Linked DNA regions of Variovorax paradoxus. The protein of the gene in region 1 interacts with the protein of each later gene in a pairwise test. Links are inferred from orthologs where the notes say so. Each region holds a gene or a part of one and is shown in the gene's direction. Other genes may lie near its edges.

Region 1 (14,279 bases):
GTCGCCGGGCGCGGCGCGCACGCGGGCCCAGCCGTCGTCGCTTGCATCGACGGGCCCGCCGCCGCTGGCGACGAATTGCCGCACCGCGTCGAGCAGGTGCCGCGCCCCGAACACCTCGGCGCCCGGCACCAGCGCGGCCTCGTGGGCGCTGTCCATGGGCAGCACCAGCCGCACGGCCGTGCCCTGCGTGTAGGTGGCCACGGCCATCGCCAGTGCGCCGCGCACGGGGCGCAGCTCGCCCGACAGCGACAGTTCGCCGGCGAACTCGTGGCCGGCCAGCCGGTGGTTCTCGATCTGCCCGCTGGCCGCGAGGATGCCGAGGGCGATGGGCAGGTCGAAGCGGCCCGAGTCCTTCGGCAAATCAGCGGGCGCAAGGTTGACGACGATCTTCTTGTTCGTCGGGAAGTCGAGGCCGGCGTTCTGGATCGCCGAGCGCACGCGTTCGCGTGCTTCCTTGACCTCCGTTTCGGCCAGTCCGACCAACGTGAAGCTCGGCAGGCCGTTCGCCAGATGCACCTCGACCGTGACGGCGGCGGCTTCCAGGCCGAGCAAGGCGCGGCTTTGCACCAAAGACAGACTCATTTTTCTCCCTCTCCCCAAGTTGGTGCGCCCGCGACATGCAGGCCCAGGACCGTGCAGCGTGCAAGCGTGTGCAACTGCCGGAAACAGGGCTTGTAACGATTTGGCGCTCACCGCCGGGCATCGCCGCCCTCTGGCCGGAGCGGTATTTGTGCACTTTGGCACGCTCCCTGCTTTGAGGGTGCTCAGGTCCAACAACACACTTGCGAGGAGTTCCCTGATGACGCACCGTACCGCCGCCCAGGCGTTGATCGTTCTGGCCACCGCACTGACCGCCTCCGGCGCCGCCATGGCCCAGGCCGCCGACGCCGCACCGGCGCCCGCGCCCCTGCTCACGGGCAATGTCACCCTGACCACGAACTACAAGTTCCGCGGCCAGGACCAGGACATGATCGGCAAGAACGACTACGCCAAGACCAAGGGCTTCAAGCCCGCCATCCAGGGCGGCTTCGACTACGCCTTCGGCGACAGCGGCTTCTACGTCGGCAACTGGAACTCCAGCGTCAACTGGCTCCAGGGCAACAGCATCGAGAGCGACCTGTACGGCGGCTACAAGTTCAAGGCCGGCCCGGTCGACATGGACGTCGGTGCGCTCACCTACATCTACCCGGGCAACTCGGTGGGCAACACCACCGAGCTCTACGTGGGCGCCACCTACGCCAACGAAGCCTTCGGCTCGTTCACGGCCAAGTACTCGCACACCGTGTCCAAGGACTACTTCGGCTACGCCGGCGCCAAGTCGGGCTCGGGCCTGAAGGGCCGCAACACCGGCTACCTGAACCTGGCCTACAGCAAGGAGATCGTGCCCAAGGTCACGCTCAAGGCTGCCGTCGGCTTCACCAACATGTCCAGCGACATCCGCAGCCTGGGCTACAAGAGCTACGTCGACTACAACGTCGGCGCGACCTACGACTTCGGCAGCGGCCTGACGCTCACGGGCTCGGTGCAGGGCGCCAACAAGAAGTCCAACTACCAGGTCGTGGCCTACCCGGGCATCGACATCCCCGACTTCGGTACCTTCGGCACCACCTACTACTCGCCCAACAAGGCGCGCTTCATCCTCACGCTGACGAAGACGCTGTAATCGACACAACAACCAGGCGCGGCCCACGTTGCCGCGCCGCCTTTCATCCATCCAGAAGGAGCAACTCATCATGAAGCTGGTCACAGCCATCATCAAACCGTTCAAGCTCGACGAGGTGCGTGAAGCACTCTCGGCCATCGGCGTGCAGGGGATCACCGTCACGGAAGTGAAGGGCTTCGGTCGCCAGAAGGGCCACACCGAGCTGTACCGCGGTGCCGAGTACGTGGTCGACTTCCTGCCCAAGGTGAAGATCGAGGCGGCCATCTCCGACGAGCTGGTCGACCGCGTGATCGAGGCGGTCGAGGGGGCCGCGCGCACCGGGAAGATCGGCGACGGCAAGATCTTTGTCTACAACCTCGAGCAGGTCGTGCGCATCCGCACCGGCGAAACGGGCCGCGAAGCCCTCTGACCGATTCCTGGCCCGAAAGAACAACGACCATGAAAAAACTTCTTGTCTCTCTTGCGCTCGGCTTGAGCGTCTTCGTCGCCGGCACTTCGGCGCTGGCCCAGGCACCCGCCGCCACTCCTGAGGCGCCGGCTGCATCGGCACCTGCTGCTGCAGCGCCCGCTCCTGCAGCGGCTCCCGCGGCTGCAGCCCCCGCTGCCGCCGAAGCTGCGCCTGCCGCTCCGGCTGCGGCGCCTGCGCCCAAGGTCGACTCCGGCGACACCGCCTGGATGCTCACCTCGACGCTGCTCGTGATCCTGATGACCATCCCCGGCCTGGCGCTGTTCTACGGCGGCCTGGGTCGCTCCAAGAACATGCTGTCGGTGCTGATGCAGGTCTTCGTGATCTTCTCGCTGATCAGCCTGCTGTGGGCCATCTACGGCTACAGCCTGGCGTTCACGGGCGACGGCAATTTCTTCGGAAGCTTCGACAAGATCTTCATGAAGGGCATCACGCAGGAGACCTTCGGCGCGCTGACCACGATTCCCGAATACGTGTTCTTCGCCTTCCAGGGTACCTTCGCGGCCATCACCGTGGCGCTGATCGTCGGCGCCTTCGCAGAACGCGCCAAGTTCTCGGCCGTGCTGCTGTTCTCGGTGATCTGGTTCACCTTCAGCTACGTGCCCATGGCCCACATCGTGTGGGGCGGCGGCCTGCTGGGCAAGGACGGCGCGCTCGACTTCGCCGGCGGCACCGTGGTGCACATCAACGCCGGTATCGCCGGCCTGGTCGGTGCCTACATGGTCGGCAAGCGCGTCGGCTACGGCAAGGAAGCGTTCACGCCGCACTCGCTCACGCTCACCATGGTCGGCGCCTCGCTGCTGTGGGTCGGCTGGTTCGGCTTCAACGCCGGCTCGGCCGGTGCAGCCAACGCCGCTGCCGGCCTGGCCTTCGTGAACACGGTGCTCGCCACCGCCGCCGCGGCCCTGTCGTGGATCCTGGGTGAGAGCCTGCACAAGGGCAAGGCCTCGATGCTGGGCGCTGCGTCCGGTGCGGTCGCCGGCCTCGTGGCCGTCACGCCTGCCGCCGGTTTCGTCGGCCCGATGGGTTCGATCGTGATGGGCCTGCTGGCCGGCCTGGTCTGCCTGTGGGGCGTGGGTGGCCTCAAGCGCATGCTCGGCGCCGACGACGCGTTCGACGTGTTCGGCGTGCACGGCGTGGGCGGCATCCTGGGTGCCATCCTGACCGGTGTGTTCGCAGCCAAGGGCCTGGGCGGCACCGGCGGCCTGACCCCCGACACCTTCACGATGGGCGGCCAGGTCTGGATCCAGGTCAAGAGCGTGCTGTTCACGATCGTGTGGTCCGGCGTGGTGGCATTCATCGCCTTCAAGATCGCCGACCTGACCCTCGGCCTGCGTGTGTCGGAAGAAGAAGAGCGCGAAGGCCTCGACATCTCCTCGCACGGCGAAACGGCTTACAACCGCTGATTCGCACACAGGAAGCGGGTGATCCGGCACGGCGCCGGCCCCGCTCCTCAAAGACCACCACCACCCTTTTCGATACAAAGAAGAACAACAGATCCCGATTTTTTCAGGCGAGTCTCCTTTGGATGTTCAGCCCGCGAGCGCTTCGGCGTCAGCGGGCTTTTTTTTGCCCGTGGCCCGCGTGGCCGGGGGCACAATCGCCCCACCATGTGGACCTCCATCGAAGACAGCCTTTGCGAACTGGGTGAGTCGCCGTTCTGGCACCCGCACGAACGCGCGCTCTACTGGCTCGACATCCCGGGCCGCGCCGTGCTGCGCACGCGCGGCGACATCGGTTCGCCCACGGCCACGGTCGAGCGATGGGCCCTGCCCACCGAGCCCGGCTGCATGGCGCCGGCACGCAGCGGTGGCTTCGTGATCGCGCTGCGCGACGGCATCTACCGCGCCCGTGAATGGGGCGGCCCGCTGGTCGCGATGGCACGCGTGGAGCACGACGTGCGCACCATGCGCTTCAACGACGGCAAGTGCGACGCGCTCGGCCGCTTCTGGGCCGGTTCGCTCAACGAGGCGAAAGACCGCGCCAACGCCGCGCTCTACTGCTTCGACGCCCGCCCCGGCGACGTGTCTCCCAACATCACGTCGATGCTGGAACACGTCACCACCGCCAACGGCCTGGCGTTCTCGCCCGACAACCGCACCCTGTACTGGGCCGACACCGCCGCGCACGCGGTGCGCGCCTGGGACTGGGATGCCGAGGCCAACACGCTGTCGCATTCGCGTGTGTTCCAGCAGTTCGACGCCAAGCCCGCGGGCTGGGTACCCGGTGCGCCGTCGCACTACGACGGCCGCCCCGACGGCGCCACCATCGACGCCGCCGGCCACTACTGGGTCGCGATGTTCGAAGGCGCGCAGCTGCTGCGCTTTGCGCCCACGGGCGAGCGCGTCGCGGCCATCGCGGTGCCGGTGCAATGCCCGACCATGCCCTGCTTCGGCGGCGACGATTTGCGCACGCTGTTCGTCACCAGCGGACGCAAGGGCCGCCCGGCCGATGAACTGGCGCAGCGCCCGGCCTCGGGCACGGTGCTCTCGATGCGCGTCGACACGCCGGGCCTGCCGGTGAATTTCTTCGAAGACTGAGTCGGGCAACTGCCGCGGATGGCCTTGCTCCACATCCCTCCGATCCAATGCCTGCTGACCTTCGAGGCCGTCGCGCGGCTGCGGCATGCGGGCCGCGCGGCCGACGAGCTGTGCGTGACGGCCAGCGCCGTGAGCCACCGCATCCGCCAGCTCGAGGCGCACGTGGGCTTCAAGCTCTTCGGTCGCAGCGACTTCAGCCTCACGGCCGACGGTGCGGCGTACCTTGCGAATGTGCGCGTTGGCCTGGCCGCGCTGCAGCAGGCCACGCCCGGCAGCCGTGACGCGGCGCTGCGTGCGCCGCGCCTGAGCGTGGCGGTCACGCCCACCTTCAGCCGCCAGTTTTTGATGCCGCGGCTGGAACTCTTTCGCAACATCTACCCCGACATCGAGCTGGCCCTGCATGTGTCGATTCCGCTGCTCGACGTCACGGCCGAACAGACCGACCTGCAGGTGCGCTACGGCATCGGCGCGTATGCCGACTGCGAGCACCGCCTGCTCATCGGCGAAGACGTGGTGCCCGCCTGCAGCCCGAGCTACCTCAACGAGTTCGGGCCCTTCGACGGCTTTGGCACCGCGGCCGAGATCGCCAGCGCGCGGCTGATCCGCAGCCCGCTCGAGCCCTGGAGCACCTGGTTCGCGAGCTGCGGCATCGACCAGCCCGAGCCGCACCTGGGCTCGCAGTTCAACGACCTGGGGCTCGTGTACGACGCGGCCGCGAGTGGCTTCGGCGTGGCGCTGGTGCGCCAGAAGCTGGGCGCCGCCTGGTTCGAATCGGGTCGGCTGGTGGCGCTGTCGGACCGGCCCGTGCCCTCGCCGCACCGCCACTACATCTGCTGGCAGCCGGGCACGCTGGAGCGCTGGGAGTGCGCGGCTTTCGTCGACTGGATCGTGCAGACGCTGCATTGACCGACAGGCCCGCGCGACAAATTTTTATCAACGCCCGGGCAAAAAACCTTCAATTCGAACGGCGTGCTTCTCCCTAGAGTGCGAGTCACAACAACAGACTCCCCGGAGACAACGCATGACCTGGCAGCAGATCTACGACCCGTTCGGCAACATGATCATTTCCACCGCGCTCGCCGCGATCCCGGTGGTGGTGATGCTCGCGTGCCTTGGTTTCTTTCACATCAAGGCGCACATCGCCGCTGGCCTCGGCCTGCTGGCCGCGCTGGTGGTCGCCGTGTTCGCCTACGGCATGCCGGCCGAAATGGCCGGGCGCGCCGCGCTCTTCGGCGGCTTCACGGGCCTGCTGCCGATCGGCTGGATCGTGCTGAACATCATCTTCCTGCAGCAGCTGGCCGAACAGAACGGCAGCTTCAAGGTGCTGCAGGACTCGCTCTCGGGCATCACCGAGGACCGCCGCATCCAGCTGCTGCTGATCGCGTTCTGCTTCGGCGCGTTCTTCGAGGGCGCGGCGGGCTTCGGCACGCCGGTGGCGGTCACGGCCGGCATCCTGATCGGCCTGGGCTTCTCGCCGCTGGCCGCCTCGGGGCTCTCGCTGATCGCCAACACGGCGCCGGTCGCGTTCGGCGCGCTCGGCACGCCGGTGATCACGCTGGCCAAGGTGCACGGCTACGACCTGATGGAAGTCACCGCGATGATCGGCCGCCAGTTGCCGTTCTTCTCGCTGCTGGTGCCGTTCTGGCTCATCTGGGCCTTCGCGGGGCGCAAGGCGATGATGGAAATCTGGCCGGCCATCGTGGTCACGGGCGTGTCGTTCGCGGTGCCGCAGTACCTGGTGTCGAACTTCATCGGCCCCGAGCTGGTCGACATCATCGCGGCCATCGTGTCGATGGCCAGCCTGGTGCTGTTCCTGCGCGTGTGGCAGCCCAAGAACGTGTGGCGCTCGCCCTCGCTGCGCGGCAAGGACGTGAGCGCGCACGAGGCCAAGCCGCCGGCCGCCATCGTCGTGCACAGCCGCGAGGCGCTGGTGCGCGCGTGGATGCCCTGGGTGATCCTCTCGGTGTTCGTCTTCATCTGGGGCCTGCCGTCGGTGAAGACCGCGCTCAACGGTGTCTTCGCACCGTCGTTCCCGATGGGCGGGCTGCACAACCTCATCGAGAAGATGCCGCCGGTGGTGACGGCGCCCACGAAGGAAGGCGCGGTGTACGTGCTGAACCTGCTGTCGGCCACGGGCACCGGCATCCTGCTGTCGGCGATCGTGAGCGCGCTGTTCATGAAGTACAACCCCGTCGAGATCGTGCGCACCTTTGTCCGCACGCTCTGGATGGTGCGCTACTCGCTCATGACCATCGTGCTGATGCTCGCGCTGGGCACGCTCACGCGCTACTCGGGCACCGACACCACGCTGGGCCTGGCCTTTGCCAACACCGGCGTGTTCTATCCCTTCTTCGGCACGCTCATGGGCTGGATCGGCGTGGCCATGACCGGCTCCGACACCGCATCGAACGTGCTGTTCGGCGGCATGCAGAAGGTCGCGGCCGACCAGCTCGGCCTGGCGCCCAACCTCATGGGCGCGGCCAACAGCTCGGGCGGCGTGATGGGTAAGATGATCGACGCCCAGTCGATCGTGGTGGCCTCCACCGCCACGCGGTGGTTCAATCACGAAGGCGACATCCTGCGCTACGTGTTCTTCCACTCGATCGCGCTGGCCTCGCTGGTCGGCCTGTACGTGACGCTGCAGGCCTATGTGTGGCCATTCACCCTGATGGTCGTCCGCTGAAAGTTGCTCCCGCCATGAATGCTCCCGTCACGACCGACCAGCACACGCAGCTGTCGAAGGCGGAGCGCCAGGCGCAGGTGGTGCGGGCGCTGCAGGCGCACCTGCCCGCGCATGCGCTCATCTGGCACGCCGAAGACACCACGCCCTACGAATGCGACGGCCTCACGGCCTACCGCCAGCGTCCGCTCGTGGTGGCCCTGCCCGAGACCGAGGCGCAGGTGGCCGCCGTGCTCAAGGCCTGCCACCAGCTCGGCGTGCCCGTGGTCGCACGCGGCGCCGGCACCGGGCTCTCGGGCGGCGCGATGCCGCACGCGCTGGGCGTGACGCTCTCGCTCGCCAAGTTCAACCGCATCCTGAAGGTCGACCCCGTGAGCCGCACGGCCGTCGTGCAGTGCGGCGTGCGCAACCTCGCGATCAGTGAAGCGGCCGCGCCCTTCAACCTCTACTACGCGCCCGATCCGTCGAGCCAGATCGCCTGCACCATCGGCGGCAACGTGGCCGAGAACTCGGGCGGCGTGCACTGCCTGAAATACGGCCTCACGCTGCACAACGTGCTGCGCGTGCGCGGCTTCACGGCCGAGGGCGAGCTGATCGAATTCGGCGGCGAGGCGCTCGATGCGCCGGGCCTCGACCTGCTCGCGCTGGCCATCGGCAGCGAAGGCATGCTGGCCGTGACCACCGAGGTCACGGTGAAGCTCGTGCCCAAACCGCAGCTGGCGCGCTGCATCATGGCCAGCTTCGACGACGTGCGCAAAGCCGGCGACGCGGTCGCAGCGGTGATCGCGGCGGGCATCATCCCGGCCGGCCTGGAGATGATGGACAAGCCCATGACCGCCGCCGTCGAAGACTTCGTGCACGCGGGCTACGACCTCGACGCTGCCGCCATCCTGCTGTGCGAATCCGACGGCACGCCCGAAGAGGTCGAAGAAGAAATCGGCCGCATGACCGACGTGCTGCGCGGCTGCGGCGCCACCGCCATCGCCGTGAGCACCAGCGAAGACGAGCGCATGAAATTCTGGAGCGGCCGCAAGAACGCCTTTCCGGCGTCGGGCCGCATCAGCCCCGACTACATGTGCCTGGACTCCACCATCCCGCGCAAGCGGCTCGCCGACATCCTGCTGGCGATCCAGGAGATGGAGAAAAAATACAACCTGCGCTGCTGCAACGTGTTCCACGCGGGCGACGGCAACCTGCACCCGCTGGTGCTGTTCGATGCCAACGACCCCGATGAGCTGCACCGCTGCGAGCTGTTCGGCGCCGACATCCTCGAGACCAGTGTCGCCATGGGCGGCACCGTGTCGGGCGAGCACGGCGTGGGCGTGGAAAAACTCAACAGCATGTGCGTGCAGTTCACCGCGGCCGAGAACGAGCAGATGTTCGGCATCAAGCGCGCCTTCGACCCCGCCGGGCTGCTCAACCCCGGCAAGGTGATTCCCACGCTGCAGCGCTGCGCCGAGTACGGCAAAGAAGTGGTGCGCGGCGGCCGGCTGAAGCACGCCGACCTGCCGAGATTCTGAGAAGTTGATGACGAACATGGACACCGCCCTCCAGCAGGTCGTCGAGCGCGTGCGCGCCGCCGCGGCCGACGCCACACCGCTGCGCCTGCGCGGCGGCGGCACCAAGGATTTCTACGGCCAGCCGCCGCACGGCGAACTGCTCGACCTGCGCGCGCTCGCCGGCATCACGAGCTACGAACCCAGCGAGCTGGTCGTCACCGTGCGTGCCGGCACGCCACTGGCCGAACTCGAAGCCGCACTCGCCGAACAAGGCCAGTGCCTGCCGTTCGAGCCGCCGTGCTTCGATGTCGGCGGCACGGTGGGTGGCATGGTCGCCGCCGGCCTCAGCGGCCCGTCGCGCGCCGGCGTGGGCGCGGTGCGCGACTACGTGCTCGGCACCACGCTCGTCAACGGCCGTGCCGAGGTGCTGAGCTTCGGCGGCCAAGTGATGAAGAACGTGGCCGGCTACGACGTCTCGCGCGTGCTCGCGGGTTCGCTCGGCACGCTGGGCGTGATCGCCGAAGTGAGCCTCAAGGTGCTGCCCGTGCCGCCGGCCGAGGCCACGCTCGCGTTCGCCTGCACCCAGGCCGATGCGCTGCGCCTGCTCAACGAATGGGGCGGGCGCCCGCTGCCGCTGAATGCGAGCAGCTGGTTCGAACACGCGCCCGGCGCGGGCGTGCTGCGCCTGCGGCTGCGCGGCGCCGTGGCGGCCGTGGAAGCGGCCTGCACGCAGCTCGGCGGCGAACGCCAGGACCCGGCACGCGCGGCTGCCGGCTGGGCCGCGTTGCGTGACCAGCGCATGCCGTGGTTCGCGCGCGACGCCGACGCCGACGGCTCGTTGGCGCTGTGGCGCCTGTCGGTGCCGCAGACCGCGCCGGTGATCGCCATTGAGGGCTGCGCTGCGCCGCTGGTCGAGTGGCACGGCGGGCAGCGCTGGTACCTCGCGCCGCCCGCGCAGGCCGCGCGCCTGCGTGAAGCTGCGCAGGCCGCCGGTGGCCACGCCACGCTGTTCCGCGTGCCCGCGGCGCAAGCCGCCGACGGCAGCGTGCCGCGCTTCGACGCACTGAGCGCGCCCGTGGCACGCATCCATCGCGCGCTGATGCAGGAGTTCGACCCGCACGGGGTCTTCGACCGCGGCCGGCTCTTCGCAGGCGACCAGTAAAAAAAGAAACGACACCACCCCGCGATGCAAACCGAACTAGCCCCCGAATTCCGCGACACCGACGCGGGCCGCGAAGCCGAAGCCATCCTGCGCAAGTGCGTGCACTGCGGCTTCTGCACCGCCACCTGCCCGACCTACCAGCTGCTCGGCGACGAGCTCGACGGGCCGCGCGGGCGCATCTACCTCATCAAGCAGGTGCTCGAAGGCCATGTGCCCACGCGCAGCACGCAGCTGCACCTCGACCGCTGCCTCACCTGCCGCAACTGCGAGAGCACCTGCCCGAGCGGCGTGCAGTACGGGAACCTGGTCGACATCGGCCGCAAGATCGTCGACGAGAAAGTGCCGCGCCCCGCCCTGGAGTCGGCCACGCGCTGGCTGCTGAAAGAGGCGCTGCCATCGCCGCTGTTCGGCCCCGCGATGAAGCTCGGCCAGTCGGTGCGCGGGCTGCTGCCCGAAGCGCTGAAGGCCAAGGTGCCCGCCAAGCAGGACGCCGGCCGCTGGCCCACCGGCACGCATGCGCGCAAGGTGCTGATGCTCGCGGGCTGCGTGCAGCCGTCGATGATGCCGAACATCAACACCGCCACCGCGCGCGTGCTGGATGCGGCCGGCATCCAGACCGTGATCGCGAAAGAGGCGGGCTGCTGCGGCGCCGTGAAGTTCCACCTCAACGACCAGGAAGGCGGCAAGGCGCAGATGCGCGCCAACATCGACGCCTGGTGGCCCTTTGTCGAAGGCAACGAGGTCGAAGCCATCGTGATGAACGCCTCGGGCTGCGGCGTCACCGTGCGCGAGTACGGCCACCTGCTGCAGCACGACGCGGCCTATGCCGCGAAGGCCGCGCGCATCAGCGCGCTCACGCGCGACCTGAGCGAACTGCTGCCCGACCTCGTGCCCGCATTGAAGGCCCGCGTGCGTGCGCCTGAAGGCGTGGTGGCGTATCACCCGCCATGCACGCTGCAGCACGGCCAGAAGCTGCGCGGCGGCGTCGAGACGCACCTGCGCGCGCTCGGCTTCGATGTGCGCGTGGCCATGAACGAATCGCACCTGTGCTGCGGCTCGGCCGGCACCTACTCGGTGCTGCAGCCCGAGCTGGCGTATCCGCTGCGCGACCGCAAGCTCGGCCACCTGAAGCAGCTGCAACCCACGACCATCGCCTCGGCCAACATCGGCTGCATCACGCACCTGCAAAGCGGCAGCGGTGACACGCCCGTGCGGCACTGGGTCGAGCTGCTCGACGCGGCGCTGCAGACGCCCGCAGGGTAGGGCGCACGCGCACGGCAGGGCACGTTGCCGTCCGACGTGCGCAGCGCGCGTTCGGGGCGCATCATGGCGCACCGAAGACGCTGCAAGGAGTTCGCGCCATGTCCTTCGTTTCTGCTTTTCCGCTGCGCCGTGCATTGCTGGCCGCTGCCTGTATCGCAGGCACCTTCGCTGCGCAGGCGCAGCAGCCGCCGTCGGCGCTGCCGCCCTGGCAGGGCGCCGGCCCCACACGCCATGTGTGCGGCGGCATCGGCTCCGACGAGTCGATCGCAATGCGCGCCGCCATGAAGAACCATCCGCTGGCGCTGCTGTTCGCGCGCGCCGACGGTGCCTACCTGGCCAACCTGAATGTCGCGATCAAGGGCGGCGACACAAACACGTCGGCCGCCATGGCCTTCACGGCCACCGGGCCGGTCTGCCTGATCGACCTGCCGGCGGGGCGCTATGTGATCGACGTGAGCACGTCGACGGGCGAGACAAAAAGCCAGACCGTGACGGTCGGCGGCGCGCCGAAGACGGCGGACTTCCGCTTCTGATCAGCCGGCCGCGAGCGCCGCCTCGATATCGCGCGTGAGCGAGGCCGGCGTGTCCAGCGGCGCGTAGCGCTTGAGCACCGTGCCGTCGCGCCCGACCAGGAACTTGGTGAAGTTCCACTTGATGGCCGTGCTGCCCAGCAGGCCCGGCTTTTCCTTGGTGAGCCACTGGAACAGCGGCAGGGCGCCGCTGCCGTTGACGTCGATCTTCTCCATCATCGGAAAGCTCACGCCGTAGTTGGTCATGCAGAAGGCACCGATTTCCTCGTTGGTGCCCGGGTCCTGTCCACCGAACTGGTTGGACGGAAAACCCAGCACCGCGAGGCCCTGGCCGGCGTACTTTTCGTGCAGCGCTTCCAGGCCTTCGAACTGCGGCGTGAACCCGCAGTTGCTTGCCGTGTTGACGATCAGCAGCACCTTGCCGCGGAAGGTCGAGAGCTTCACCGGCTTGCCGTCGATGCGGGTGGCCTGGAAGTCATAGACGCTGGTCATGGGGGAGTTCCTCAGGTGGACGCGGAAACGCGATCATCGCGCGCGGGCGGGGTTCGCGCAAACGCCGACCACACAGCCCCCAGCACGATCAGCGCGCCGCCGACGAGGATGCGCGAGTTCATGGTCGACGCGCCCAGCGCCACCGACGAGACGCTCGCGAACAGCACTTCCGACAGCATGATCACCGAGGTCGCGCTGGCCGCCAGCTTCGGTGCGCCGTACTGCAGGCACACGTTGGCGACGATGAAGCCCGTGCCCAGCAGTGCGGCCCAGCCGAACCAGCCGGGCGAGGCGAGCAGCGGCGAATCGATGCCGCCGAACGCGGTGCCGCTCACCGCCCCGACGCCCGCGACCACGGTGCAGCCCCAGAACATCGCCAGCGCGCGCGACTCGCCCGGCGCATGCCGCAGGTGACGCAGCACGATGTTGGTCACGGCAAAACCGAAGCCCGCCGCCACGCCCAGCCAGTCGGGCAGGCTCGAGGGCACCGGCCAGTCGGTGCCCGGCGCCTTCAGCACCACCACCACGCCGGTGAGCGCCAGCGCCACGCGCGCCAGCGCGCCGCCCGTCGGCCGCTCGCCCAGCAGCAGCCAGGCGAGCATCACGCTCCACAGCGGCATCAGATAGAACAGCAGCACCACGCGCACCACGTCGCCCTGCGTCACGGCCCAGTTGAATCCCACGTTGGTGAAGCCCGCTGCCAGGCCCAGCGCCACCAGCATCGGAAAGGCTGTGAAGGCCTTCCAGGCATGCCGGCGCACGAGGCCCATCGCCGTGGCGATGACAAGGTAGATGAGGCAGGTGGTCCACAGCGGATGCAGCCCGTGGCTGGCGATCTGGCGGAATGGAATCCAGGACACGCCCCACACGAAGGCGTTGAACATCAGGGCGAGGGCGGGCATGGGGGCGTTGGAATGGAGGGCGCTCGGCGCGCCGGCCATTCACCAACGCGGTCGCGCGAAATCAGTGGTGCTTGTCGCTGCGGGCGATCGCCAGCAGGTGCTCGACTTCCTCAGGATACTTCTTGAGGTTGTTCTCGTGCCAGCGCTTGATGATCCACATGCAGCCCGCCACCACGAGGCCGAAGGCGCTGATGGCGCCGTAGGCCGACAGGCCCAGGCCCGTGCACACGCTGTAGAAGCCGCCCAGCAGAAGAATGCAGGCCTGCTCGTTGAAGTTCTGCACGGCGATGGAGCGGCCCGCGCCCATCAGGTTGTGGCCGCGGTGCTGCAGCAGCGCGTTCATCGGCACCACCAGGAAGCCGCCCAGGCCGCCCAGGATGATGAGGAACGGCACCGCCAGCCAGACGTTGCCGATGAAGTTCATGCCGATGACCATCACGCCCATCGCGATGCCCATGGGGATCACGCGCGTGGCCATGTCCAGCCGCATGTACATCGAGGCCACGATGGCGCCCACCGCGGTGCCGATGGTGACCACGCCGGTCAGCGCCGAAGCCTGGGTCGTGTTGTATTCGAGCGCCACGGCGGCCCAGGCCAGCACGATGTACTTGAGGTTGCCGCCCGCGCCCCAGAAGAGCGTGGTGGTCGCCAGCGAGATCTGGCCCAGCCGGTCGCGCCACAGGCGGGCGTTGCAATGCCAGAAGTCGGGCAGCAGGCCGGCCAGGTTGCGCGCCATGCTCTGCGCGGGGTCGGAGCGCAGCGGTCGCATCTCGACGCCGGTGTGCGGGATGCGGGTGTTGAACCAGGCCGCGAGCGCGTAGACGAAGATCAGCACCGCAATGGCGGCTTCGGCCGGCGAGTCGATGCCGGTGTCGATGAGCGGCAGGTCGATGAGCAGCAGCTGGCTCGACACCGCATGCCCCACCAGCACGCCGCCGAGCACGATGCCCAGCAGGATCGACGCGATGGTGAGCCCTTCGATCCAGCCGTTGGCCTTGACCAGCTGCGACGACGGCAGCAGCTCGGTGAGGATGCCGTACTTGGCCGGCGAGTAGGCCGCGGCGCCCAGGCCCACGATGGAA
Region 2 (14,559 bases), 5.3 Mb from region 1 along the record:
AAGATCCATCCGGGCGAAGCCGCCAGCAAGGACCTGTACCACCTGCCGCCGGAAGAAGACGCGCTGATCCCGACCGTCTGCCACAGCCTGGACCAGGCTCTGGAAAACCTGGACAAGGACCGTGCGTTCCTGACCAAGGGCGGCGTGTTCACCGACTCGTACATCGACGCGTACATCGACCTCAAGATGCAGGAAGTCACGCGCTTCCGCATGGCGACCCATCCGGTCGAATTCGACATGTACTACTCGCTGTAAAAAGCGCAATACCCAGCCCGTCTCGGCGGGCAGGTAAGACAAAAGGACGGCCCCGGCCGTCCTTTTTCCTTGGTGCGGAACATCCCATCGTGAGGGCGCCCGAATTGCATCAAAATGCGCGTTTGTCGCGCCCTCTCCGGAATCAAATGAAGACTGTCTCCCTGATTTTCCTGGCCGCCGCCTCGTTCGCCACCGCCCCGGCGGCGCTCGCGCAAGAGCGCGTCTGGCGTTGCGGCAACGAGTACACCAACAACGCCACCGTGGCCCAGCAAAAGGGCTGCAAGGTCATGGAAGGCGGCAACGTCACCGTCGTGCAGGGCACGAAGCCTTCGGGCGGTGGCAGTGCGTCGTCGTCGGGCTCGGGCGGTTCTTCAGCCGCGCGCGCCCCGGCAGGCAGCCCGCGTGTCGAAGGCGTCGATCAGCGCGCCCGCGACGGCGAGGCGCGCTCGGTGCTCGAAACCGAGCTGCGCAAGGCCGAAGCCCGCCAGACCGAGCTCAAGAAGGAATACAACAACGGCGAGCCCGAGAAGCAGGGCAGTGAAGGCCGCAACTACCAGAAGTACCTCGACCGCGTGGCTGAAATGAAGGCCGAACTCGCGCGCAACGAGAGCGACATCGCCGGCATCCGCCGCGAAATCGGCCGCCTGCCCGGCAAGCCGCAAGCGCAGTAAGCGGCGTCACCATGGTGTTCGGGAAGAAGGCGACTGGCGCCACTCCGCGCTTTCGCGCCTTCGACCTCTTGTCCACGCTGATCGCGGTGGTCAACAGCGACGGCTCGGTGCTGTTTGCCAACGCAGGCCTCGAGGATGCACTGGGCACCTCGCGGCGCACGCTCGAGGGCTCGCAGTTCGGTGCCTGTTTCCATGAGCCGCAGGTGCTGCGCACGGCGCTCGACGGTGCCAGCAGCAACGACTTCGCCACGCTGCGCTACGAGGCCTTTCTGCGGCGTGTGAACCACGAGCTGATGCCCGTGCAGGTCACGCTGGCGCACGGCGACAAGAAGGGCGAGCTCATCATCGAGATGTCGCCGCTGGAGCAGCAGGTGCGCCAGGACCGCGAAGAGCGCCTCATCGATCAGGCGCAGGCCAACAAGGAACTCATCCGCAACCTCGCGCACGAGATCAAGAACCCGCTGGGCGGCATCCGCGGCGCGGCGCAGTTGCTGCAGATGGAGGTCGAGTCGCGCGACCTCATCGAATACACCCAGGTCATCATCCATGAGGCCGACCGGCTGCAGACGCTGGTCGACCGGCTGCTGGCGCCGCACCGTCGCCCGCACGTGGTGGGCGACGTGAACATCCACGAGGTGTGCGAGCGCGTGCGCTCGGTCATCCTGGCGGAGTTCTCACGCGACCTGCACATCGAGCGCGATTTCGACGTCTCCATTCCCGAGTTCCGCGGCGACCGCGAGCAGCTCATCCAGGCCACGCTCAACATCGCGCACAACGCGGCGCAGGCCCTGGCCGAGCGCCGCGCGGCGGGCGATGCGCAGATCACTTTCAAGACGCGCGTTGCCCGACAAGTGATCTTCAACAAGCAGTGGTATCGATTGGCACTGGAATTGCATGTCATCGACAATGGACCGGGTGTGCCGGACACGATCAAGGACCGCATCTTCTATCCGCTCGTTTCGGGCAGGGAAGGCGGAACCGGGCTGGGGTTGACGCTTGCACAGACTTTTGTGCAGCAGCATCACGGCGTGATCGAGTGCGACAGCGTCCCGGGCCGAACCGATTTCAAGATATTGATTCCGCTGCCCTAGCGCAGCCCCGGCAACAGAGGAGATGCATGAAGCCGATCTGGATAGTTGATGACGACCAATCGATACGCTTCGTGCTCGAGAAGGCACTGCTGCGCGAAGACATGCCCACGCGCAGCTTCACGAACACACGCGAAGTGCTGGCCGCACTCGAACAGGCCGAGGGCGACGAGCAGCAGGGCCCGCAAGTCCTGGTGAGCGACATCCGCATGCCGGGCGGCTCGGGGCTCGACCTGCTCGACAAGATCAAGGCCAAGCACCCCGGCCTGCCGGTCATCATCATGACCGCCTTCTCCGACCTCGACAGCGCGGTCTCGGCCTTCCAGGGCGGCGCCTTCGAGTACCTGCCCAAGCCCTTCGACCTGCCGCGCGCCGTGGAACTCATCCGCCGCGCCGTCGACGAAAGCCAGCGCGAGGAAGTGTCCGAAGAGCGCATGGTCGCCGCCCCCGAGATGCTCGGCCAGGCGCCCGCGATGCAGGACGTGTTCCGCGCCATCGGCCGGCTCTCGCAGAGCAACGTCACGGTGCTCATCACCGGCGAATCGGGCTCGGGCAAAGAACTCGTGGCGCGTGCGCTGCACAAGCACTCGCCACGCGCCAACGGTCCCTTCGTGGCGATCAACACCGCCGCCATTCCCAAAGACCTGCTCGAGAGCGAACTCTTCGGCCACGAGCGCGGCGCCTTCACCGGCGCGCAGACCATGCGCCGCGGCCGCTTCGAGCAGGCCGAGGGCGGCACGCTGTTCCTCGACGAAATCGGCGACATGCCCTTCGACCTGCAGACACGCCTGCTGCGCGTGCTCAGCGACGGCCATTTCTACCGCGTGGGCGGCCACAACTCGGTCAAGGCCAACGTGCGCGTCATCGCCGCCACCCACCAGGACCTCGAGCAGCGCGTGAAGCTCGGCGGTTTCCGCGAAGACCTGTTTCACCGCCTCAACGTGATCCGCCTGCGCCTGCCCGCGCTGCGCGAACGCGGTGAAGACGTGCCCGCGCTCACAAGGCACTTCCTGCAGCAGAGCGCGCGCCAGCTGGGCGTCGAGCCCAAGCGCATCTCCGACGCCGCGCTCGCCAAGCTCGCGACCTTCGGCTTCCCGGGCAACGTGCGCCAGCTGGAGAACATCTGCCACTGGCTGACCGTGATGGCGCCCGCGCAGCTGATCGAGTCGAAGGACCTGCCGCCCGAAGTGATGGCGGTCAGTGGGGCGGACGTGCATGCGGCCGTGGCCGAGGTTGCGGCGCCCGTGCAGGCTGTTGCGGCGGCGCCGTTGGCTGTTGTCGAGCGCGACGCGTCAGTGCCGGCTGTGGCCGTCCCCGAGGTGGTGCCAGGCGCACCCGCCGGCCCCAGCGCCTGGGAAAGCGGCCTCGAAGCCGAAGCTCAGGCCCTGCTCGCCGCAGGCCGCACCGACGTGTGGGACGTGCTCACGCGCCGCTTCGAATCGCGGCTGATCCTCACCGCGCTGGCCAACACGCGCGGCCGGCGCATCGAGGCGGCCCAGAAGCTGGGCATCGGGCGCAACACCATCACCCGGAAAATCCAGGAACTCGGTATCGAATGAAAAGGCCCTCTACGGGCCTTTTTTACGACCTGCCAACGCGCACTTGAACCCTTCCAGGGATACCGCGGAACCGGCTTTGCCGGGCCGCTGGTATCGCCCCCTGCAAGGGGGTTGGCGTAGCGACACGAAGTGCGCGCAGCCTGGGGGTGTGCCAAGTTACCGGCTGCGTTGGCCCAAGGTGAGCGAATCGAGCTGGAAATTGCCGCTCTTGTCCCAGAGCCAGGTGTCGACGTAGGTGTGGCCGCCCAGCTTGCCGGGGCTGGGCAAGGGCGAGGTCGCCCTGATCAGGTCCGCGATCATCGGTGGCACCTCGGGCGCGTGGCTGGGCACGCGGCTGAAGGTCACGTTGGTGATCTTGCCGTTTGCATCGATCTCCGTTTCGACCACGACCACGGCATACACCAGCGGCGGAATCTTGCCCTTGTAGATGCGGCTGGCGTAGGCCTTGTAGATGTGGCGCGCGCCGGTCTTGCGGTAGGTGCGGATCGCGGGCGTCTGCGCGGTGATGAGCCGCACGGTCGGCACGTCGCGGCTGCCTTCTGTGGCGGTTGCGCCGCCCGGTGATGTGCTGGCCGGGCTTCCCGACCCGCCGCCCGGCTTGAGGACCGAGCAGGCGGCCAGCGCGAGCGCCGCGGCGGCGATCGCGGCGGAACGGGCCAGGCGCGCGGCGATCGGCGTCGTCATGGCCGTCAGGCGCCCGGGCCGAGTTCGAGCACCACCGGCGCGTGGTCGCTCGGCTTTTCCCATTTGCGCGGCACGCGGTCGATGACGCAGCCCTTCACGCGCGGCAGCAACGGCTCGCTCACGAGGATGTGGTCGATGCGCAGGCCGCGGTTCTTCTGGTAGCCCAGCATGCGGTAGTCCCACCACGAATAGCTTTTTTCGGGCTGCTCGAACATGCGGAAGCTGTCGGTCAGGCCCAGGCCGAGCAGCGCCTTGAAGTGGTTGCGCTCCTCGGTCGTGTGGTGGATCGTTTCCTTCAGGCCCACCGGATCGAAGCTGTCGCGGTCTTCGGGCGTGACGTTGAAGTCGCCCAGCAGCACGAGGTTGGGGTGCGCCGCGAGTTCACGCGCAAGATAGTTGTGCAGCGCGTCGAGCCACAACATCTTGTAGGCGAACTTCTCGCTGCCGGGCGCCTGGCCGTTCACGAAGTAGCAGTTCACCACGCGCAGCGGGCCCGAGGGCGTGTCGATGGTGGCGGCGATCACGCGCGACTGCTCGTCGGCGAAGTTCTCGATGTTCTTCACCACGTCGCGCACCGGCGCGAGGCTGAGGATGGCGACGCCGTTGTAGGTCTTCTGTCCGAACACCGCTGCTTCGTAGCCGGCCGACTTCAGCACCTCGAGCGGAAACTTGTCGTCGGTCATCTTGAGCTCTTGCAGGCACAGCACATCGACCGGGTTGGCGATGAGCCAGTCGAGCACATGCTGCAGGCGCGCGGTGAGGGAGTTGACGTTCCAGGTGGCTATTTTCATGAGGGCTCTGCGTATTCAGTGATCGGGTGTCGGCCGTGCGTTCGCAGCCGGTCGGTGAGGTCTTCGTGCAGGCGAAAGCAGTGGCGCCCCCAGACCCGGAAGGAATGTCGGCAGCGAGACCGCGACAGTGATTTCCATCGCGGTATTTTGCCTCGACGGATCGGGGTGCCGTGTAAGCGGAAGCATGGGTGCGCAAGCGCAAGAGACCGCCGGCGTCAGGGCTGGATGTGCCAGCCCAGTTCACCCTGCAGGAACTGGTCCGCCTCGGGCGGCAGATCTTCTGCGTTGAAGAAGTTCGCCACCGGCCGGTCGACGACGATGCGGCCCGCATGCAGATACGCGACGCGCGTGGCCAGGCGCTTGGCCTGGCCGAGGTTGTGGGTGCTCATCACGAGGGTCACGCCGCTGCGGGCGACCTCTTCGATGAGGGCCTCGATCTCGTTCTTGGCGCCGGGGTCCAGGCTGGCCGTCGGTTCGTCCAGGAACAGGATGTCCGGCTGCAGCGCCCAGGCGCGTGCCAGACCCAGGCGCTGCTGCTGTCCGCCCGACAGCGAACGCGCCGAGCGCTGCGCATGGTCCAGCAGTCCTACGCGTGCCAGCGCCAGTCCGCAACGCTCGTTGCGCTCGGCGGCCGGCACGCCGGACAGCCACAGGCCGATCCAGACATTGCGCCACACCGAGAGGCTCAACAGGAAGGGGCGCTGGAACAGCATGGCCGCCCGTGGAAGTCGGCCCTGGGGTTGCAGCGGCAGGCGCTCGCAGCGGCCTTCGCAGGGCAGCAGGCCATGCAGCAGCCGCAGCAGCGTGGTCTTGCCCGAGCCGTTGGCACCGACGAGCACGAGCCGGTCGCCCCGGTGCAGCGTCAGCGATGCCTCGTTGAGCGCGATCACCTGGCCGAAGCGCACCGTGACCCGCTCGGCCCGGATCAGCGGTGTCGCCTCGGTGGCAACGTGCGTGCGCGGAGCGGGCGTCCGGTGCACTGCATGCGGCTTCACTTGCGCCGCGGCGTTCGGCTGCCGCGTGGCCAGCCACTGCAGCAGTCCGATGGCGCCGTTGACCGCACCGACCACCGCCAGCAGCACGATGCCCAGCGCCAGGGCCAGTGCAAGGTCGCCCTTGCTGGTCTCCAGCGCGATGGTGGTGGTCATCACACGCGTGACGCCGGCGATGTTGCCGCCCACGATCATCACGGCGCCGACCTCGGCGATGGCGCGCGCAAACGCCGTGAGCAGCACGGTGGCCACGCCCATCCGGTCGTGCACCAGCATCAACAGCGACGTGGCGAGCGGCCCGGCGCCCAGCGAGCGCAGCTGGTCGCCGCCATCGGCCAGCGCCGCCATCACGAGCCGGCGCGACAGCGCGGCGATCAGCGGCGTGACGAGCACGGCCTGCGCCACCACCATCGCCGACGGCGTGAACAGGATGCCCAGCTGGCCCAGCGGCCCCGAGCGCGAGAGCAGCAGGTACACCAGCAGGCCCACCACCACCGCGGGCAGCGCGAGCAGCGTGTTCACCAGCCACACGGCCAGCGCGTGCCCCGGGAACCGCGCCACCGCGAGCCAGGCGCCCAGCAGCAGGCCGAACAGCGCACCGATCAGGCAGGCCGTCGCGCTCACTTGCAGCGAGAGCGCCGTGATGCGCACGAGTTCGGGGTCGGCGGCGGCGATGAGTCGCCAGGCCAGCGCCCAGCCTTCGGTCATGGTGTTCATCGACGACCGGCTTTCATCGCCACCGCGAGGCCCTGCCTGTCGCGCGGCCCGTCATCGACCGGAGCGCCGCTCACTGGCCCGCGTTCGGGAAGAAGAGCTGCTCGCCGCCGATCTTGTACGAGGCAATGGCGGCTTGCCCGTCGCGCGACACCACCCAGTCGGCGAAGCCTTGCGCCAGGTCTTTCTTCACGTGCGGGTGCTTGGCCGGGTTCACGACGATCACGCCGTACTGGTTGAACAGCTGCTTGTCGCCCTCGACCACGATGCCCAGGTCGGCGCGGTTCTTGAAGTTGAGCCAGGTGCCGCGGTCGGACAGCACATAGGCATTGGTCGACGCCGCGATGTTGAGCGCCTGGCCCATGCCGCAGCCGCATTCCTTGTAGCCGGCAGGCTTGGCGGTTGCAAGGTCGATGCCGGCGAGTTTCCACTGGCGCAGCTCGGCCGAGTGGGTGCCGCTCTTGTCGCCGCGCGAGACGAAGGCCGTGCCTGTGGTGCCCAGGCGCTTGAGCGCCACCGCGATGTCCTTGCCGCGCACGCCGGCCGGGTCGGACTTTGGTCCGATCAGCACGAAGTCGTTGTACATGACCGCCTGGCGCGCGAGGCCGAAGCCTTCGGCGACGAACTTCTCTTCGGCGGGCTGGTCGTGCACGAACAGCGCGTCGGCATCGCCGCGTCGCGCCATGTCCAGCGCCTGTCCGGTGCCCACGGCCACCACGCGCACCTCGGTGCCCGTCGCCTTGGTGAACTGCGGCAGCAGGTGCTTGAACAGGCCCGACTGTTCCGTCGAGGTGGTCGACGCCAGCACGATGAACTTGTCCTGTGCCTGCGCGATCGGCGCGAGCAACGTGCCGGCGAGCGCGCCGGCGAGGGCGAGGAGGGTGAAGCGTCTGCGCAAAGCCATCGTCGAGGTCCTTGTGAGTGGAAGAAGCAGTTCTGTGATCAGGCGGCGGGTTCGACGACGCGAAAGCCCAACCGGCCCAGCGCCTCGCGCGCCGCCGCCGACTGCAGCAACGCAACGAAGGCCTGCACGGGCGCACGCGCCAGCCGCGCCTTGGGCACGGCGAAGTCGTAGCGCTCTTCCTGTACCGGAATGAAGCCCAGGCCGTACTGCCGCGCGACGGTGTCGATGGCCAGGCCCCAGTCGGCGCGCGCTTGCGCCACGGCCACCGCCACCGCGTTGTGCGATTTGGTCTGCACGCCGTAGCCGGGCGGCTTCGTGCCGGCGAGCAGGCGATCGATGAGGATGCGCGTGCCGCTGCCGGCGTTGCGGTTGACCATGGTGCAGCCGGGCTGCGTGGTCGCGGCGGCGATGGCCGCAGTGGCGTCCAGGCCCTCGAAGCGTGCGTCACCCGGGCGGTAGATGATGCCCTGCATGCGGCCGTAGCCCGGCACCAGTTCGAGCGCCGGGGTGAGCAGCGGCTGGTTGTAGACGCCGGTCGCCGGGTCCATCAGATGGATGCCCGCCACGTCGCATTCGCCGCGCTTCGCGGCCATCAGCCCGCCTGTGCTGCCCACGTTCATGGCCTTGATGCGCAGGCCCTGGCGCATCAGTTCGCCGGCCAGCCAATCGAGGCCCACGCAATGGCTGCCGATGAAGATCAGGTCGGCGGCGTCCAGCCCCTGGCCCAGCCGCTGCACCTGCACGGGCGCGCCGGCATCGAGGATCTCGGTGTGCTGGCCGATGGTGATGAAGCCGTCCGCGCTGCTGAAGGTGGTGACCGAGCCCGAGCCTTTGCCCATCGGGTAGGCGGCCAGGCCGTCGTCGGTGGGCACGAGGCCCACGAGCAAATATTCGGTGCGCCCGCGCTCGGAGTTCACGCGCAGGGGCAGCGTGGCCGTCACGTGCTCGCGCCGCTCGGGCGGCTGGCCCGCAAAGGCGCGGATCACGGGCGCGAGGAACTCATGGAAGGTGAAGACGGCCGAGGTCGGAAAGCCCGGCAGGATCACGACCGGCTTGCCGCCCGTGACCGCCAGGCACACCGGCTTGCCGGGCTTGAGCGCCACGCCGTGCGCCACGACGCCCGGGTCGCCGAGGGCTGCCACCACGCGGTACGACAGGTCGCCTTCGCCCTTGGAGGTGCCGCCCGAAAAGACCACGGCGTCGCATTCGAGCCCGCGTGCGAGGGCGGCCGACAGCAGGGCCTCGTCGTCCGGAATCACGCCCAGCCGCACGGGCTCGCCGCCCAGTTCCTCGACCGCGGCGCCGATGATGGCGGCGTTGGAGTCGTACACGGCGCCCGTCGGCAGCGGTGCGCCGGGCGCGACGATCTCGTTGCCCGTGGAGAAGATGGCGACGCGCGGCTTGCGGTACACGCCGACCTCGGCCAGCCCCAGCGCCGCGAGCACGCCGATCTCGCGCGAACTCAGCGGCTGGCCGGCGCGCAGCACGGTTTCGCCGCGTGCGATGTCGGTGCCGGCGTAGCTGACGTTCTCGCCCGCCGTGGCGGCGCGGCGAACCTGCACGTCGCCGTGGTCGAGGTCGGTGTGTTCCACCATCACCACCGCGTCGGCGCCGCGCGGCAGCATGCCACCGGTGGCGATCGCGGTCGCGTGGCCGGGCGTCACCTCGCGCTGCGGCACGATGCCGGGCGCGAGCGTCTCGCCCACGAGGGCCAGCGCGCGCACCTGTTCTTCCATCGCGCCCCAGGTGTCGGCGGCCTGCACGGCAAAGCCGTCGACATTGGAGCGGTCGAAGCCGGGCACGTCGATGGCCGCGACCACGTCGTCGGCCAGCACACGGCCCAGCACCGCGTGCAGGGGAAGTGTCTCGCGGCCCAGCGGCGCGAGGGTCAGGTGTTCGCGGAAGCGGCGCTCGGCCTCGTCCCGCGTGACGACATCGAGAAATTGCGATTGGGCTTTCACAGGCACTCGTACAGATGAACAGTGACGTCGGTCCCGGGCCCGAAGCCTTCGCTTTCGGCGGGGGCGATCACGAAGCCGTCGGCCCGCGTGGTCGAGCTCAGCACCGACGCACCCGAGAGCGCGAGCGGTTCCACGCCGTCGCTGCCGATCTTCACGCGCACGTAGTCGACGCGCCCCACTTGCGAGACGATCTTGCGTGCGACGGTGGCGCGCGTGCGCGGGTAGGGCCAGTCGGCGGGCCGTCCGCCGAGCCGGCGGATCGCGCGGCCGGCAAAGAAGTCGTAGGCGCACAGGCACGAAACGGGATTGCCCGGCAGCAGGAACACCAGCGTGTCGCCGATGCGCCCCATGCCGGCCGGGCTGGAGGGCCGCATCGCGATGCCGTGGATGGCCAGCTCGCCGAGTTCGGCCAGCAGGCGCGGCGCATGGTCCTCGGCGCCCACGCTGGAGCCGCCGGAGATGAGCACCACGTCGGCGCCCGGTGCGGCCAGCGCCTGCGCGATGACCTGCGGGTCGTCGCCCAACCGCTGGTGCGACTCGAGCACGCCGCCGTCGCGCGCGACCAGCCCGCGCAAGGTCACGGAGTTGGCGTCGTAGATCTCGAAGGGCCCCTTGGGCGTGCCGGGCGCGCGCACTTCATTGCCCGTGACGAGCAGCCGCACGCGCGGCCCGCGCACCACCTGCAATTGCGCCAGGCCCAGCGACGCCGCCAGCCCCGCATCCTGCGGGCGCAGCCGGCGGCCCGCGGGCAGCGCCGTGCTGTCGCGCGCGATGTCTTCACCGATGTGGCCTACGTGCTGGCCCGGCGCGACGGCGCGCGTGATGGCCAGGCGCCCGTCGTGTTCGCTCGCGTATTCGGCGGGCACCACGGCGTCGAGCCCTTGCGGCACCGGGGCGCCGGTCATGATGCGGACGGCTGCGCCTGCGGGCACGTCGCCGTCGAAAGGCCGGCCTGGCCACGCGTGGCCCACGATCGGAAATTCCAGCGGGTTGTATTCGCCGGCGCCGGTGCTTTCGCCGCCGCGCAGCGCATAGCCGTCCATGGCCGCGCGATCGAACTCGGGCACCGCGATGGGCGCGATCACCTCATCCAGCAGCACGCGTCCCGTGGCCTCGTCGACCGCCACGGATTCACCGGACAGCAGGGGCGTGTGGGCGTCGATCCAGGCGAGGGCGGTGGGCACCTCGGCGCGCTGCGTGAAGCCGCGCATGCGCACATCGGTCGAGGCAGTTCGTTCGGGTGGGGGCATCGGGCCAGTATAGAAGTTGGATGTCGCTGGCGTTGTCGGGCACAACACCCGGTCGCACGCGAAAGCGGCCACACCGGCAAGTGCCGGCGAGCCGTGCTCGGTCTCTTTTTTTCGATTGCGCTCGTGCCTGCGCGGTGCGCCGTCGGCCTGCTACTTGGGTGCGGGATTCGTCTGGGCCGACGTCTGGTTCGAACTCGGCGGCGCCGCGGCCGTGGGGGCCGGGGAGTGGGCGCCCGACGCCTCGATGGGCTTGACCTCGGGCTTGGGCGCCGCGGCGTAGGGGCCGGGGTCCACGCACGGCGGCGTGGCCACCGCGGCCGGTGCCGGCTTGCCCGCGGCTTCGGCGCTGGCGCGGTACTTGGCCGCGACCTGGTCCTGCGACTTGCACAGCAGGTAGCCGTCGGTCTTGGCGGTCCACGCGGTGCGGGCGGCGGTCTCGGCGGCCTTGGCCTGGGCTTCGGGCGAGAGCGGCGGGAGCTTGGCGAATGCGGACGCTGCGGCCAGCGTGCACAGAAGGGTCAATGTGTGCTTCATACGGAGGTTCCTTGCGCCGTCGCCGGCCGTGCGGGCTCCGGGGCGCCGGTGGGTTGCGAGCGCTGCGCGGGGATCTTGCCGGCCTCGATGTCGTCGTACCAGAGGCGGTGGTGCTCGCGCGCCCAGGCCTCGTCGACATAGCCTTCGCGCATCGCCTTGTAGGCGCCGGTCATGCCCAGCGTGCCGATGTAGATGTGGCCCATGATCATGGCCATCATGAGCAGCGTGGCCACGGCATGCACCATGTGCGCGACCTGCATCTCGCCGCGCGTGTAGACGAAGCCGGGCAGCAGCTTGTCGAGGAACAGGCCGGAGGCAATGACGATGCTGCCCAGGAACAGCACGCCGCCCCAGAAAACCGCCTTCTCGCCGGCATTGAAGCGGTGCGACGCGGGCTCCTTGCCCCCGAACAGGCCGCCGCCGTGCCGCAGCCAGGTGAGGTCGTCCTTGCTCGGCCAGTTGCTGCGGATGAAGGTGAAGATCATGAACAGCGTGGTCACCACGAACAGCGGCCCCACGAAGTTGTGCACGGTCTTGAGCACATAGGCCAGCCAGCCGAACAGCGTGCTGCCCAGCACCGGCAAGAGGAAGAACCTGCCGAAGGCCATCACGATGCCCGACACCGCGAGCGTGACGAAGGCCAGCGCGTTCGACCAGTGCGTGGCGCGTTCGAACGGCGTGAAGCGCTCGATCTTGCGGCCCGTTTCCTTGCCATGCAGGCGGATCGGTCCACGCGTGAAATAGAAGATCGCCAGCGCCAGCAGCGTGACGAAGAGCAGCGCCGCGCCGTACGGAATGATCCAGTTGTTGCGCACCTGCCGCCAGGCTTCGCCGGCGTTGGTGAAGCGCGAGCCCGGGTACTGCACGAAGCCCTGGATCAGGTTGCCGGCCTCGGGCGCTTCGCTCACGGGCAGGCTGCTGTAGCCGGTGACGCCGCCGCTCACCTGGCGCCACATCGGCGCGTTGTTGCCCGGCTGCACCTTGTTGCGCTCGCCGTTGGTCTGGTTGAGGTAGTTCGGGTCGGCACTGGCTTCGGGCTTGACCTCGAAGATGTTCTGGCTGCGGATGCCGCCTTCGGCCTTCGGCGCAGGCGTTGTCGCAGCTGCCGGGGCAGACGAAGCGGGCGACGCGGGCGCGGCGGTGACAGCACCGCTCGCGGCCGGGGCCTGGTTGGCCTCCTGGGCCAGCGTCATGGCTGCACTGCCCAGGAGCGCGGTCGCCAGCAGCGCGTGGAACGCCTGCCTGGTGCGAATGGTGACGCTCATGCGGCCTCCGGTTCAGTTCGTTCGGGTGTACTCGTTCTGGCCGTTGGAGCGCGTCTTGATCTGCTGCTCCCACGACGCCTTGTCGCCCACCTTCCAGCCGGGCGCGGTGAAGACCGTGCCGGTGTTGGCCTGCGTGCCGGTGCCGCTCCAGGGCACCGCGTCGTACTTGACGCCCTCGGCGTTCGTCTGCGGCTTCTCGCCGCAGGCTGCGAGCAGCATCGCGCCCGAAGCGAGCGCGCCGAGCATCACGACCGCGCGCTTCACTTGGTGCCTCCGGTGGGCGGCGTGCCGGCCTGTTGCGAGCCGTAGGCCGTGCCCCAGCCCCAGACTTCGGCGCCCGTGCCGCGGTGCACGACGCGAGTGCGGAAGATGTCGGCCACCACGTCGCCGTCGCCGGCCAAGAGCGCCTTGGTCGAGCACATTTCTGCGCAGGCCGGCAGCTTGCCTTCGGCCAGGCGGTTGCGGCCGTACTTTTCGAACTCGGCTTCGGAGCCGTTGGCCTCGGGGCCGCCGGCGCAGAAGGTGCACTTGTCCATCTTGCCGCGTGCGCCGAAGGTGCCTTGCGACGGGAACTGCGGCGCGCCGAAGGGGCAGGCGTACGAGCAGTAGCCGCAGCCGATGCACACGTCCTTGTCGTGCAGCACCACGCCCTCGTCGGTGCGGTAGAAACATTGCACGGGGCACACCGCCATGCAGGGCGCATCGGAGCAGTGCATGCAGGCCACCGAGATCGACTTTTCGCCCGGCAGGCCGTCATTGAGCGTGACCACGCGGCGGCGGTTCACGCCCCAGGGCACCTCGTTCTCGTTCTTGCAGGCCGTGACGCAACCGTTGCATTCGATGCAGCGCTCGGAATCGCAGACGAACTTCATTCTTGCCATGGTGATTCCTTATGCTTTCTCGATGTTGCAGACCGTGGTCTTGGTCTCTTGCATCATGGTGACGCTGTCGTAGCCGTAGGTGGTGCCGGTGTTGATGGCCTCGCCGCGCACGATGGGCGCGGCGCCCTTCGGGTAGTACGCCAGCAGGTCTTCGCCCTGCCAGCGGCCCGAGAAGTGGAAGGGCATGAACACCGTGTCGGGCCCCACGCGCTCGGTCACGAGGGCCTGCACGTTGAGCTTGGCGCCGGTGGGCGTGTGCACCCAGGCGCGCTCGCCGTTGCGGATGTTCTTCTCGGCCGCGACCTTCGGGTTGATCTCGATGAACATCTCCTGCTGCAGCTCGGCCAGCCAGGGGTTGGAGCGCGTTTCCTCGCCGCCGCCTTCGTATTCCACGAGCCGGCCCGAGGTCATGATGTACGGGAATTTCTCGGCGATCTTGTCGGCGATGTTCTTCTGCTGCACGGTCTTGTAGAGCGTGGGCAGGCGCCAGAAGGCCATCTTGTCGTCGTGGGTCGGGTACTTGGCGACGAGGTCGGGGCGCGTGCCGTACAGCGGCTCGCGGTGCTGCGGAATCGCGTCGGGAAAGTTCCACACCACCGCACGCGCCTTGGCATTGCCGAAGGGGTGGCAGCCGTGGTTCTTCATGAACACGCGGATCATGCCGCCCGAGCTGTCGGTCTTCCAATTCTTGCCTTCGGCCTTGGGCTTCTCGGCCTCGGTGAGTTCGTCCCACCAGCCGAGCTTCTTGAGCAGCAGGTGGTCGAGCTCGGGGTAGCCGGTGGTGATGTCGGCGCCCTTCGAGTAGGAACCGTCTTCGGCCAGCAGGTTCTTGCCGTTGCGCTCCACACCGAAGTTCGCGCGGAAGTTGCCGCCGCCGTCCATCACGTGCTTGGACGGGTCGTACAGGTTCGGCGAGCCGGGGTGCTTGAGTTCGGGCGTGCCGTAGCAGGGCCAGGGCAGTCCGAAGTAGTCGCCCGAGATGTCGTAGCCGTTGACCTTGTCCTTCACGG

What was found.
Region 2: the proteins of glnK (region 1) and glnL interact in binary tests that used the Escherichia coli proteins (3 or more experiments, as listed by UniProt). The link is inferred for Variovorax paradoxus from one-to-one orthologs.

Annotation. Positions count from the first base shown.
Region 1 is NZ_CP045644.1:1,274,432-1,288,710, reverse strand. What follows is about bases 706-3,402. They hold glnK (P-II family nitrogen regulator), read left to right. Parts: upstream 706-1,733; coding sequence 1,734-2,072; downstream 2,073-3,402. Other genes in these bases: GFK26_RS05790 (ammonium transporter), read left to right, coding at 2,102-3,402; GFK26_RS05800 (TorF family putative porin), read left to right, coding at 800-1,663. Also shown: GFK26_RS05805 (YifB family Mg chelatase-like AAA ATPase), read right to left, coding at 1-582; more of GFK26_RS05790, read left to right, coding at 3,403-3,535; GFK26_RS05785 (SMP-30/gluconolactonase/LRE family protein), read left to right, coding at 3,740-4,669; GFK26_RS05780 (LysR substrate-binding domain-containing protein), read left to right, coding at 4,688-5,575; GFK26_RS05775 (L-lactate permease), read left to right, coding at 5,691-7,352; GFK26_RS05770 (FAD-linked oxidase C-terminal domain-containing protein), read left to right, coding at 7,367-8,869; glycolate oxidase subunit GlcE, read left to right, coding at 8,886-10,010; glycolate oxidase subunit GlcF, read left to right, coding at 10,035-11,273; GFK26_RS05755 (carboxypeptidase regulatory-like domain-containing protein), read left to right, coding at 11,372-11,806; GFK26_RS05750 (glutathione peroxidase), read right to left, coding at 11,807-12,295; GFK26_RS05745 (DMT family transporter), read right to left, coding at 12,307-13,197; lysophospholipid transporter LplT, read right to left, coding at 13,259-14,279. UniProt on the Escherichia coli protein: Involved in the regulation of nitrogen metabolism. Regulates the activity of its targets by protein-protein interaction in response to the nitrogen status of the cell.
Region 2 is NZ_CP045644.1:6,574,059-6,588,617, reverse strand. Bases 1-2,977 are described here. They hold glnL (nitrogen regulation protein NR(II)), read left to right. Parts: upstream 1-937; coding sequence 938-2,017; downstream 2,018-2,977. Other genes in these bases: ntrC (nitrogen regulation protein NR(I)), read left to right, coding at 2,044-2,977; GFK26_RS30560 (hypothetical protein), read left to right, coding at 402-926; glnA (type I glutamate--ammonia ligase), read left to right, coding at 1-255. In the rest of the region: more of ntrC, read left to right, coding at 2,978-3,573; GFK26_RS30545 (hypothetical protein), read right to left, coding at 3,730-4,257; xth (exodeoxyribonuclease III), read right to left, coding at 4,263-5,048; GFK26_RS34735 (ABC transporter permease), read right to left, coding at 5,264-6,757; GFK26_RS30530 (substrate-binding domain-containing protein), read right to left, coding at 6,828-7,658; GFK26_RS30525 (molybdopterin biosynthesis protein), read right to left, coding at 7,697-9,619; gephyrin-like molybdotransferase Glp, read right to left, coding at 9,616-10,869; GFK26_RS30515 (hypothetical protein), read right to left, coding at 11,020-11,403; GFK26_RS30510 (formate dehydrogenase subunit gamma), read right to left, coding at 11,400-12,668; GFK26_RS30505 (hypothetical protein), read right to left, coding at 12,681-12,914; fdh3B (formate dehydrogenase FDH3 subunit beta), read right to left, coding at 12,929-13,549; GFK26_RS30495 (formate dehydrogenase subunit alpha), read right to left, coding at 13,559-14,559.